One region of the Lysinibacillus sp. FSL R5-0849 genome, then DNA from elsewhere that is predicted to be linked to it. Evidence: riboswitches for the same ligand, from Rfam matches in the RefSeq annotation. Region 1 holds a riboswitch; the other holds the start of a gene.
What was found. Region 1 has a riboswitch for cobalamin ahead of MKY80_RS10530 (ABC transporter substrate-binding protein). Riboswitches for the same ligand answer to the same signal wherever they lie in the genome.
Positions count from the first base shown of each region.

Region 2: another riboswitch for cobalamin. It lies ahead of MKY80_RS06290 (glutaredoxin); the one in region 1 lies ahead of MKY80_RS10530 (ABC transporter substrate-binding protein).

Region 1 is NZ_CP152004.1:2,144,107-2,150,327, reverse strand. Features, by position in the region: gene MKY80_RS10540 (S9 family peptidase) at 1-1,212, opposite strand, end outside; gene MKY80_RS10535 (precorrin-3B methylase) at 1,284-1,961, opposite strand; gene MKY80_RS10530 (ABC transporter substrate-binding protein) at 2,014-3,009, opposite strand; cobalamin riboswitch at 3,173-3,360, opposite strand; gene MKY80_RS10525 (TetM/TetW/TetO/TetS family tetracycline resistance ribosomal protection protein) at 3,537-5,477, shown strand; gene MKY80_RS10520 (hypothetical protein) at 5,583-6,221, opposite strand, start outside.
Region 2 is NZ_CP152004.1:1,330,427-1,336,647, reverse strand. Features, by position in the region: gene dut (dUTP diphosphatase) at 28-465, opposite strand; gene nrdF (class 1b ribonucleoside-diphosphate reductase subunit beta) at 477-1,445, opposite strand; gene nrdE (class 1b ribonucleoside-diphosphate reductase subunit alpha) at 1,433-3,526, opposite strand; gene nrdI (class Ib ribonucleoside-diphosphate reductase assembly flavoprotein NrdI) at 3,523-3,882, opposite strand; gene MKY80_RS06290 (glutaredoxin) at 3,879-4,103, opposite strand; cobalamin riboswitch at 4,220-4,400, opposite strand; gene MKY80_RS06285 (NAD(P)/FAD-dependent oxidoreductase) at 5,023-5,928, opposite strand.

The DNA.
Region 1 (6,221 bases):
TAACTCTTTCGTCTTTAAAACGTCTTCATTGACTGTCGTCAATCGTTCTTTTTCACCCGTTTTTAAGTTGACGTAATATAAATCGCCCGGATTCGTTGTCGTACTTATCGCGACAACGGCTTGATCATTTTGAGCATCTAATGAAAAACCATAAACGTATTGATCATCGTGAATAGCTGGATAAATTTCACCATCTACATTCCCAAAGTAAATTGCCGCATTGCCGTGATCCGTTACTTGGAAATAGAAACTATGATTATCATTCATCCATTGTACACTTGGTGCTGCTACCCCTTGCAGGAAATCACCGATGACATAGTCACCGACAGGGGCATCAAATTCACTTGTTGCACAGTTTAGCAGATTTTGTTCCATATCATAAATCCATAGCTTCGCTTGTGTGGCATTTTCAAACTCACGTTTTCCTCCAACAAAGGAAAGGAAGCGGCTATTAGGCGACCAGGACGTTTGGTAATAGGAGCCAATCCCCTCTGTTACCTTGCGACTCTGTTTTGTTTCTAAATCGAATAAATAAATATCCGCATTAAACGAAAAATCTAAGTCCTCTGCTTGATCTGCTAAGTACGTAAGATAACTGCCATTTGGCGACCATGTACTCAGATGGAAATCCTCGTTCCCTTCTGTCACTTGCTTTAAGTCACCAGATTTTAAATCGACAATGGCAATGTGAGTATGCTGGTCCATATCTATAAATCCACCCGCATCTGACTTATGTTTCATCTTATCGATTTCGAGTGGCTTGAGTTCTTTTTCTTCTTTCTTGTCATCTTCAGCTTTGTCTAAGATAGTTTCATCTTTACCTAGCAAAACTGAAAAGGCAATTTTCTCTCCACAAGGAGACCAGACAGGCGTTGACGCACCGTTTTTGCAATACGTCACTTGCTTCGCCTCTCCCCCTGTTTTCGACAGTACAAAAATTTGCGGCTTGCCTGATCTTGTCGAAGAAAAAGCAATTTGACTGCCATCTGGCGACCAGACAGGAGAGCTTGTCCGATCGTTACCATATGTCCATTGCTGAGGACGTTTGTCTTTTAAATTTAAATAAAATAAGTTAGATACATAGTCTTTTTTCTTCTCATCAATACGTGTCTCTACATAAACTACCTCAGTCCCATCAGGTGAGAGCTGTGGATCTGCCACTGATTTCAAGTGATAAAGATCTTCTGGTTGAATCCCTTGTTTAGTTGTCATGTTCTTGCTCCTTTGTATTGTCATTTTCTATGCTCTACTACAATATTTCGACACCCTAAGTATTTTTCCTGCTACTCTATTGATTTTTTTACTAGTTCCCAATCAGCATTCATTTTTGTTCTGCGATAAAATTTATAAAAAGGTTCATTGGAACGAGCTTGGTTTTGATAGAGACGAATGATTTGTAGCAAAAAATCCTCAATATGATCAATCCCTACCCTTTTCGCGAAGAGAGTACCCGCCTGTGCCTTCGCCCCCATAGGGATGGCTCCTACATAAACATCAAAGCTCTCATGCTGATAGACTAAACCAATATCATCATATGTAGGATTATAGCAAGCCGATGCACAGCCATTCACATTGACTCGTACTCTTGCAGGCACAGTTATACCGTCCAATGCCTGATAGAGTTGTTCTGTTTGAGGAACTGCCTCCATTTTTTCTCCATCACAAAAATCACATGCCTTCATGGCAATATGAGGTCCTGAGGAAGCAACAAACAGTCCAGCCTCCTGTAAGGCATGGGTCGCTTCTGTCAGTTCACTAGAGGGGATCGATAATAATATGCTATAGGAGGCCGAATATTTAATGGCCCCCTTCTCCCCTACTATTTCAGCTATTTTTTGAAATTGGGCTGGCGTATAATGCTTATTAATAATGCCAGGGCTTACCGCTAATCGTGTATAACCACCTTGCTGATTTAGAGTTTCGAACGTTTTATCTGGTATGTTTTGACGAAATGCATTCATTGTTATCGCTCCTTAAGAAAAAGGAGCTAGCAAAGCGCTAGCTCGAATGTTTTTAAAAGTTGGCTGGGTAGAAGCCCTTGGCTAAAATTTGAATGGCCGCTGCAGCACGTACCCCTTCAGATGCCGCTGAAAGTGGAAGAATGACAAAGCGATCATTTATGACTGCTTCCATTTCCTTCAACGCTGGATCATTTTTTAAGAATTTTATCTTTTGTTCAGCAGTTGTTTCACCATAATCAATGACAACCACCACCTCTGGATTGCGATCTACTGCATCTTCCTTCGATACCGTTGTCCATCCTGACTCCACATCTCCAAAGATATTTTGACCGCCAGCGATTGCTACTAGCTCATTCATAAAGTTTTGACCAGCCGTGAATACGTCTTTATCACCACTGTCAAAGACTAGCACACGTAAATTTTCACTGTCTTTTGGTAATTTTGCTTGAACTTCTTCGACATCTTTTGTCATTTGTTCAATTAATGCTTCACCGCGATCTTCCACTCGGAATATTTCCGCGATATGACGAATATCCGTGAAAATATCCTCTAATGTTGGCTTTGTCATATTGGAAGCCGTATGTAAATACGTATGAATTCCTAATTCCTCAAGCTCCTCTGGTGTTCCAACACCTTTCTCACCAAAGCCACTTTTCCAGCCTGCATACAAGAAATCTGCCTCGGCATCAATGACTTGCTCCTTTGTTGGGTATTGATCTGAAAGAACTGGAACTTTATCGTAGGCTGCTTGAAGCGGCTCGTAGATTTTATCATCTAAATAAGCTGTCCCTACCATGGAATCCTCTAAGCCTAATGCAAGCATAATTTCTGTTACATGCTGATTTAAGCTAATGGCCTTTTTTGGTGCTTCCTTATAGGTTTGGGTAGTTTCATTATTTTCAATGATGACCTCAGTTGTTGTCGCCTCAGACGGTTCAACTTTTTCAGTTTGCTTTGCTGATTCAGGCTTGTCCTTTGCGCCACACGCTCCTAATACAGCGATTAAGGCGATGACCATGACTAGCCATATACTTCTCCATTTTTTCATGTCCTTTTCTCCTTTGTTGTCATAAATATAGAAAGAAATCAGAGACTTCTTTGCTACTAGGATAATTGGAAGGGCATAAAAAAACCCTCTTGTCGCCAAGAGAGTTGCATAGTGAAAAAACGGTATTAGTACCTTTATCACTATCCCCATCCTCGTGGTTCTTAGTTAACATACATATACTGGCAGGTATCCTGGCTTAGGTTCATCATCTATACGCCTTCCCATAGTTAAACTACAGTGGCATGCTGTATAGACTCCCCATTTACAGTTGCGGGACAGCATCGGAATTGCACCGATTTCCCTTTTAAGCAAATGACAAATGCCATTTGCACCAATATGTTCTAATTATGCTATTGATAGACTAGCAGTTCATGCGTTAATTCGCAATCAGTAATAGAATGCAAAAAATATAATCATCATTATATTAGCACTATTTCGACAAAAAGACGAATCATTTTACAAGAAATAATTGTGCTAGTATTCTGATACAATGAGAAGATAGCTACTTATAGAAACGAGGATTTATTATGTACAAGACGATTGGGGTTCTTGCTCATGTTGATGCAGGAAAAACAACCTTTTCTGAGCAAGTGCTTTTTCATACAAATAGTATTCAAGCGCGGGGACGTGTCGATCATCAGGATGCCTATTTAGATAATCATGAGCTTGAGCGCAAACGGGGCATTACGATATTTGCCGAGCAAGGACGCATGACTATTGGCGACGATACATATACGTTGATTGATACACCAGGACATGTCGATTTCTCCCCAGAGATGGAGCGTGCCATCCGTGTCATGGATTATGCCATCATTATTATAAGTGCGGTAGAGGGTATTCAAGGTCATACTGAAACGGTATGGCAGCTTTTACGAAACTATCATGTCCCTACATTCTTTTTTATTAATAAAATAGATCGTGACGGAGCAGATGTAAGGGCTGTGATGACCCAGCTCCATAAAGATTTCTCGGAACATGTATTATTCGTCGATGAACCACTTCAGGAGAATTATGTTTCCAGCACAATCATGGAATGGCTGGCGGAGCGTGATGAAAAGCTCCTGGATGCCTTTTTGAATGAAGCATTGGAGCATGGCCTGTGTATGAAGCACCTACAATCGATGATTAAAAATGAATCCGCCTTCCCCTGCTTTACTGGTTCGGCATTAAAAGATGAAGGCATTCAAGAATTGATTGCTCAACTTCCACTCATAACGGGTACTCACTTCGAGCCGGAAGCACCGTTTCAAGGAGAGGTCTTTAAAATACGACATGATGGCCATCAGCGTTTAACATTCATCAAGGCTTTAACAGGCAAATTACATGTTCGAGATGAATTTACGTTTGGAGACCTTACAGAGAAAGTAACAGAAATTCGTCTTTATAACGGCAGCCGTTTTGAAACTGTTCAGCATGTTGAGGCTGGTGAAATCTTCGCTGTTAAAGGGCTCAGCCAGGCACACATTGGCGATCGCATTGGCAGTAACACGCTATCACAGCCCTATGAGCTTGTCCCTACATTACAGGCAAAAGTTCAATATGAGGGTGAGCAACATATTAAAGAAGTATTAAAGATTTTCCGTCTACTAGAGGCCGAGGAGCCATCATTGCGTGTCGTATGGCAGGAAAAGTTTCAGGAAATCCATGTGCATATAATGGGTGTCATTCAGTTAGAGGTACTGATAGAAGTATTATTGAAGCGCTTTACATTAAACATCTCTTTTGGAGAGCCGCAAATATTATATTTGGAAACAATTGCGACAACCGTTACAGGCTACGGACATTTTGAACCACTTAAGCATTATGCAGAAATTCATTTATTAATGCAGCCAAATGAACGTGGGACTGGCATTACCTTTAGCAATGCCTGCCATGCAGATGATTTATCAGTGGGCAACCAGCGCCTCGTAGAGAAGCATTTGTTTGAACGTGATCATCATGGCTTACTCACAGGCTACGCAGTAACAGATATTCATTTTACGCTTTTAACGGGACGTGGACATAATGAACATACGTCTGGCGGTGATTTCCGAGAAGCCACTTTCCGAGCACTGCGCCAAGGACTGGAACAAGCACAGAACGTCCTGCTTGAGCCGTATTATCGCTTTAAAATGAAGGCTTCCAATGACTTTATTGGCCGTATGATGACCGACATTCAACAGGCTGCTGGCACCTTCGACGACCCTGTACTCACTGAAACAGACGTTGTATTAACAGGACGTGCACCAGTAGCGACCTTCATGAGCTATAGCACGATTTTTGCCGCCTATACAAATGGGAAAGGTGCGCTTACCCTCCAATTTGATGGCTATGATGTGTGTCATCATGCAGAAGAAGTAATATCTCAAATAGGCTATGATAAAAATGCCGACCCTGAATACAGTTCTTCCAGCATTTTTTGTTCAAAAGGTAAAGGCTATTCTGTCCCTTGGCAAGAGGCGCAAGCAGCCATGCATTGTCAGAGCTAAGTTCATGTACTAGCATGGCAAATCTGTTGAACTAGTACTTCAGATGAAGGTAGAATATCCCTACAAAAAATAAAGCAAGCCCTCCGCTTCATGGAGGGCTTGCTTTTATATGGCACCAACAGCTTTCTTTGAAGGCTTGTGCACCGGATAGGCAGGTTCAACCACCACATAACCTTGCGTATTCGTGAAGTCGATAACTACTTTTCCAGGCTGACTTTTTAATATTTGTAGTTGATCAATTAATGTTAATAATAGCTCGTGGCCGTTCCCACGTGGATGCCAATTAAAGTGATAATCATTTAATTCCTGAACGGCTTGAAGAAACTGCGTGTATTCCTGCTGTGCAAATGCAATTAGTTTATCCTGATGAGGAATTTGCTCTAAATCGTTCATATACGTTTCATAAAAACGTATGACAATCGAGCATAGTAAATCATTGACACGTGCAGCGCTTAACACTGGATTGGGCTCCTGTGAAAGACGGTCAAGATTAGGCTTTGCTCGTGTTGAATCAATGCGTGTAATTAAGTGGTACTGCTCCCCATTCACCTCATAAACAATAGGGTTGGTTGGCATATACATCATAAAGCTATTCGTCTTCGTTTTCAGTTGATCCGTTAAATTCGCCTGAGCAAAAAGATGGCCTTCTACCTCCCCATTTTGTATCCAAATAATGTCTTTATTATATAAGATTTGCTCAAAAAAACGATTGTTGCGAATCAGTCTCGTTGCTAATAATTGATC
Region 2 (6,221 bases), 810 kb from region 1:
TGACATACGCCTATTTAAAACTTACTCTTATTTTGTACCACTCGCTCCAAATCCAGAAGTTCCACGAACCGTTTGAGATAATTCATTGACTTCCAGTAGTTGAATAGTAGGGACAAATTGAATCACCATTTGGGCAATTCGCATAGATTTTTCTACTAAGAACGTATCTTGACCATGATTAATTAAAATAACACCGATTTCCCCTCTATAGCCTTCATCGATTGTTCCTGGGCTATTGAGCACTGTAATACTATGTTTTAAGGCTAGTCCACTTCTTGGTCGAATTTGTGCTTCCGTTCCTTTAGGTAATTCAATTTGAATGCCTGTTTTAATTAATTTAGTCCCACCAGCGGGTATCTCTACAGTTTCAATGGAATAGAGATCCATCCCAGCATCACCGGGATTAGCTTGCATTGGTAGCATTGCATCTGCATGCATTCTTTTAATTTTTACTTCTACGTTCATTGTTCTTCATCCTAACGATTAAAATTAAATGTGTCATCTGTAATTGGCGCTACTTTTGCTTTGGCATAGGTAGCCCCCTTTTGTGAAAAGAAATCATATGTGGAGCCCTCATTACGAATTCCATTCATGACGATTGGATTCACTTCTTCTTCTGGGAACATGGCTTCAAAGCCGACATTCATTAAGGCCTTATTAGCATTATAACGCACATAGGCTTTTACCTCAGGCGATAATCCTGTCTCCGCATAAATATCCTCGGTATATTTCATTTCATTTTGATATAAATCCAGCAATAATTCATAACCCCATAATTGTAAGGATTCTTGTTTTTCTTTAGAAAATTGCTTATATAGATTTTGAGCAAAAAACCCTACCGCTACGCCATGAATGGACTCGTCGCGCAAAATGAGAGAAATAATTTCAGCACTGTTTCTTAAAAAACCTTGTCCACCTAAGTATAATGGGTAGAAAAATCCAGAATAGAAAAGGAAAGATTCAAGCATAACGGATGAAAACATCGCTTTCCATAAGCTCTCAGAGTCCCCTTCTTCTATACTATTATAAATATCCGCAATCTTATTTGCCTTATATTGTAAATATTCATTTTTCTTTACCCATTCAAAGAGCTCGTCTATCTCCTCGTTTGTACAAAGCGTTGTAAATATATAAGAATATGATTTAGCATGTATTGCCTCAAATGCATCAAAAACGGTTAATACAGCCTTTTCCTGTAAATCGTCTGTATAAGCAGCAACACGATTCATCCCTATATTCGTCTGAACGGTATCAAGCAAAGTTAGTCCTGCAAACACTTTTTTATATGTGTCCTGATGCTCAAAACTTTTCCACTGTTTAATATCTTTACTCACAGCAATTTCTTCAGGAAACCAAATTTGCTTCCATTGCTGGTCCCAGAAAATTTGGGCAAGTTCACTTGTTGCCTTATTCCAGTTGACTGCCTCATACACTATATTTGACATGCTACACACTCCTCTAAGCTTTGTAATCGTTGACGAACATAGTAAACGGACTTAATCCCTTTAACCCATGCATAAATGTATACTTTAGCTAGTTGTTCTGTTGTCCAATTGTCAGTGACATAAAGAGTCATTGAAATACCTTGGTCAACGTGTTTTTGAGAAGCTGCGTATAAATCAATTAAATCATAAGGATCAACATCATAGGCCTCTACATATAAATGACTGTTTTCGTTTGTTAAATGTGGCATTGGATAAATCGTGCGACTATCTGCATAATCACGGACCTCTACACGCTCTGTACAAGGAGAGATGGATGCCGTACAGCTACGAATATACGAAATACTGCCGGTTGGTGCTATCGCTAAACGATAGGAATGAAATAGACCATATTCCATAACATCTTCCTTTAATAATTCCCACATTTTATTAGTGATAATTGGAATGTTGCCAAGTGCTTTTAACACAGCAGATGATAGCTCTTCTTCATTCTTATTTACATATTGATCAAAATAGCTACCGGAAGCATAATCGCTATCTTCAAATCGGTAGAACGTTTCTGCTTTTTCTTTAGCCATTTCCATCGATGATTTAAGAGAATAATAGTTCATTGCTTCCATAAAACGGTCCATGAAATCAATAGAATCTTTCGAGCCATACATAATGCCCTCCGTAACAAGATGTCCATGGAGATTCATACAACCTAGCCCTACTGAGTGCATTAATCGATTCGCTTTTGCCACCGATGGGACATTTTTGATGTATGTCATTTGTGACACATTTGTTAATAAGTGCATAGCTGTATCGATTAATGTTTCAAAATCATTTACTTTACTCGCTGCATGAATATCAATTGACCCTAAATTACACGACACATCTAACCCATATTCGTTTGGTTGATCTTGATCTGTAATGACACTAGTTTCTTGAACTTGCAAGATTTCAGTACATAGGTTTGACATTTTTACACGACCGATATTTTTTAGTGGATGTACTTCATTGACATTATCATCAAAAATTTCAAAAGGATAACCTGATTCAAATTGAGCTTTTTTCACCTCAGTATAGAGTCTACGCGCATTCAAACGTTTAATTTTACGGATTTTAGGATTATCAAGTAGTTCATAGTACATTTCTGAAATTGAAATTTCCGACATTCGTTTACCATATACTTTAAAAATATCATATGGACTAAATAACACTATATCTTTATCACGTTTCATCAGATCGAAGAAAATACTTGGAATAATAATTCCTGTTGATAGTGTTGCGAGGCGAATTTTATCATCAGCATTTGGTTTTTTTGATGAAATGAAATTCTCTATATCTGCATGGAAGATATTTAGGTAAACAACTCCTGAGCCATTTCGTTGACCGAGCTGATTAGAATAACTAAAAGAGTTTTCTAATAATTTTGCAACTGGTATAACACCACTTGCACGGTTTAGTATTTCTTTAATTGGATCACCTAAAGGACGTAAATCCGTTAAGTTGACCCCGACCCCTCCGCCTAGGCGTGATAGCTCTAAACAATAGCCAATATTTTCAGCAATACTATTCATAGAGTCATCCATTGATAATTTAAAGCAGCTTACTAATTCACCACGGGCTTTTTTCCCACTATTTAATGCTGTAGGTGTTGCTGGCTGATAGGCTTCCATCATTGCTTCAACAGAACGTTTTGCTAGCACAGTATTCCCTTGTGCTAAGTACAGGGCAATAATGACAATACGGTCCTCATATTTTTCTAAGATTTCTTCACCATCACGACTTTTCATAGCATAGCTGTCATAAAATTTGCTTGCACTCATAAATGATGGGAAGCGGAAATTATAATCATATGCTTTTTTGTACAGCATCTTTATAAAATCCATCTCGTACATGTCGATAAAATCTTTCTCGTAGTAACCCTCATCCACTAAATAGCGGATTTTTTCCTCTATATCTATAAAATAACGTAAACGTACGTTGACATATTCTAAAAAGTAGCGGCGAGTAGCCTCACGGTCCTTTTCTAGCTCTAGTAGTCCCGTTGTACTATAACGATTCAGTACGTCATTATTAAGCTTTAAATAAGTTTTCATCCCATTACCCTCGTTTCATAAAACATTTGTATTGCTTCATAATCTGTTTGATTGCCACGCAAATCTAACTTCCTCACTAAGGGTACATGATAGGTAGTAGCAATTTTTTCCCCAGCAGCGCCAAAGACATGATGTCCGAAGTTACTATTGCCACTAGCAACTACTCCTTTACAAAAATCTCTATTTTTCTCTAAAAAACGTTGCACTTTTGCCGGAATGTCACCTAAGCCATCTGTATATGTAATTAAAAGATAAGGCTTATTCAAGCTTAATTCCTCAGAGAGTTCAATAGATTCTGCCCTTAATTTAGATACTACATTACGGACATTTCCTGTACGACTAGCGTAAACGATCATAGTGTAATCATCTCAATACGAGAAACAATTTCCTGAACCTCACCTATAAATGTTTCATCTACCTCTAAAACAGGCACACTTAAAAAACCTGCATCTATAATTGTTTTTTTCGCTTGTTCATCGTGATCAATATTAACAATTTCAGCTTCAAGTCCTGCTCGTTGTAATTCGGATTTTACCCAAAGGCATTTTGGACAGATTGTTTTTGTATAAAGTTTCATAGTAATCCCTCTTTTCATAAAATAAAAAAGCTACCTCTTCTAGAGAGATAGCTTAAATGGAAACGTTAACATACTAAAAATACGGACGTTCCCATCTCTTAATCCCCGAAGAAATGATAAATTTGTTTTATATAGGCAGGTCTCCTGGCTTTGCTTCAATCTCTGATTTCCTTCCCATGCGAATGCACACAGTGGTTACAATCATCGTCAGCTTCACAGTTGCGGGGACAGCGTCGGAATAGTACCGAACTTCCCTATTAAACTACATATAGTAGTACCTACACAAAACGAACACAATATATTGTTTTTCGATAGTTTTAAGTGTACCATCCTTTATATAAAAAGTAAATCGAGAAATAAAAGTTCATCAATTTGAGACTAATCATATTTTCTGACATAACCTTGTAGAACGAACTAAAACATAATCATATAAAATATAACCATGTAGCGATAGCATTATTTTATTAAAAAATAGGAACAAAAATAATAGTCGCTTATTTACCTAAAAACGTAGCCACCCTAGTAATTTTATACATAAAAAAGGCATCTTCCTTTACAGTAAAGATGCAATTATGTCTAAAACTATGAGTATGATGTAAATCTCGCATCCTACTCTATACATCCTATCTTCGTAGATTTTTTATTGTACTAGTCTAAAGTAGGACTCCTCTCTTACGATGATGACACATTTTAGTAGTCGTCATAACATTACGAAGACTACTAAAATGTGCTCAACATACAGGTGAGAGGCAACCAACGGTTCTACACTTTTCAGCTAATTTACAATGAATATGTACCTTTTCTAGTTATTCTATATTTATTTATAGTATAACATATCCAAGTTCATTCTCCGCCAGCTTGACTAGTCATATTCAAAATAGCTGATGAATTTTATATGACTCATCAGCTAACCATAAATTTAAAATCTTTCTATTGTTATATCCATGTTTATGCTTGAAGCAGCCTTAAAGCCTTCCGCAGCTGCAATCATTAAAGAAGAGGGACCACCCTTTTCCGTTTCACCAGCAATATATATTCCAGCCGCAGTTGTTCGTCCAGCACCATCAGTCATAATTGTTCCGTTTTCATCAACTTGACAATTTAGCTGTTTAGCAAATTTATTGGGACGATAAAAACTTGGCACAACAAAACCACCCGCTCTTAAAATATTGTCACCTGTTTCTAATTCAACACTAGATAAGTTACCATCATCCCCATGTAAATCTTTAATAGTATTTGTATACGCCTTAATTTTCTTTTGTTCAAAATCATTTTGAATCTTCTTGGAAAGTTGATGACCATTCGTAAAAACAATTAAATCCTGTGACCAATTAAAAACCAATTTCGTCATATGACTAATATGCTCCTCGTTTTCTGCAATGATAGCCAATGGCTTGTCTCGCAGCTCCCAACCATCGCAATATGGACAGCTAAACAAACTTTTACCATAATATTGTCTGATTTGCGGGAGTGGAAATTCCTCTTGTATTCCAGTAGCTAACAGTATTTTTTCAGTTACATAAGTTTTATTTTCCGAAGTATTGACTAGAAATAAACCAGTTATATCATCTTTAATTATTTCTATGACGGTTTGATCCATCATTGTTATAGAAGGATAAGATTCTATATCTTTACTTGCGAGATTCTTAAATTCTTGTGGCTTTATCCCATCTCTTGTTAAAAAACCATGTGACTCCTGAGTTACACGATTCCGATTTGTTCCATTATCAACTAGTGCAACCTTTCTGCGCGCTCTTCCTAATGTTAAGGCAGCACTTAACCCAGCAGGGCCTCCACCTATAATCATACAATCGTATTGATTCATCATTATTTCCCTCCATATCACAATATATTACAGACCTTTAATATCTGTAATTAAGACAAAAGACATCGCTAATTATATGTATGATATCTTTTTCATTCCATTTGTTAAGCCAATTATATATGAGTCATTGATCTCAATAAAAAAAGATACAGTTTAGCTGGTTGGGTCTAATCACTCTATTAAGGACTTAACATATCTATAATATCTATTTAGTTTTTTCTCGTCAAATTTTTCGTTTTCATGCCTAAAATACCGACTAAGCACCGTTAGTTGAAGTACATCTATTCACTTTA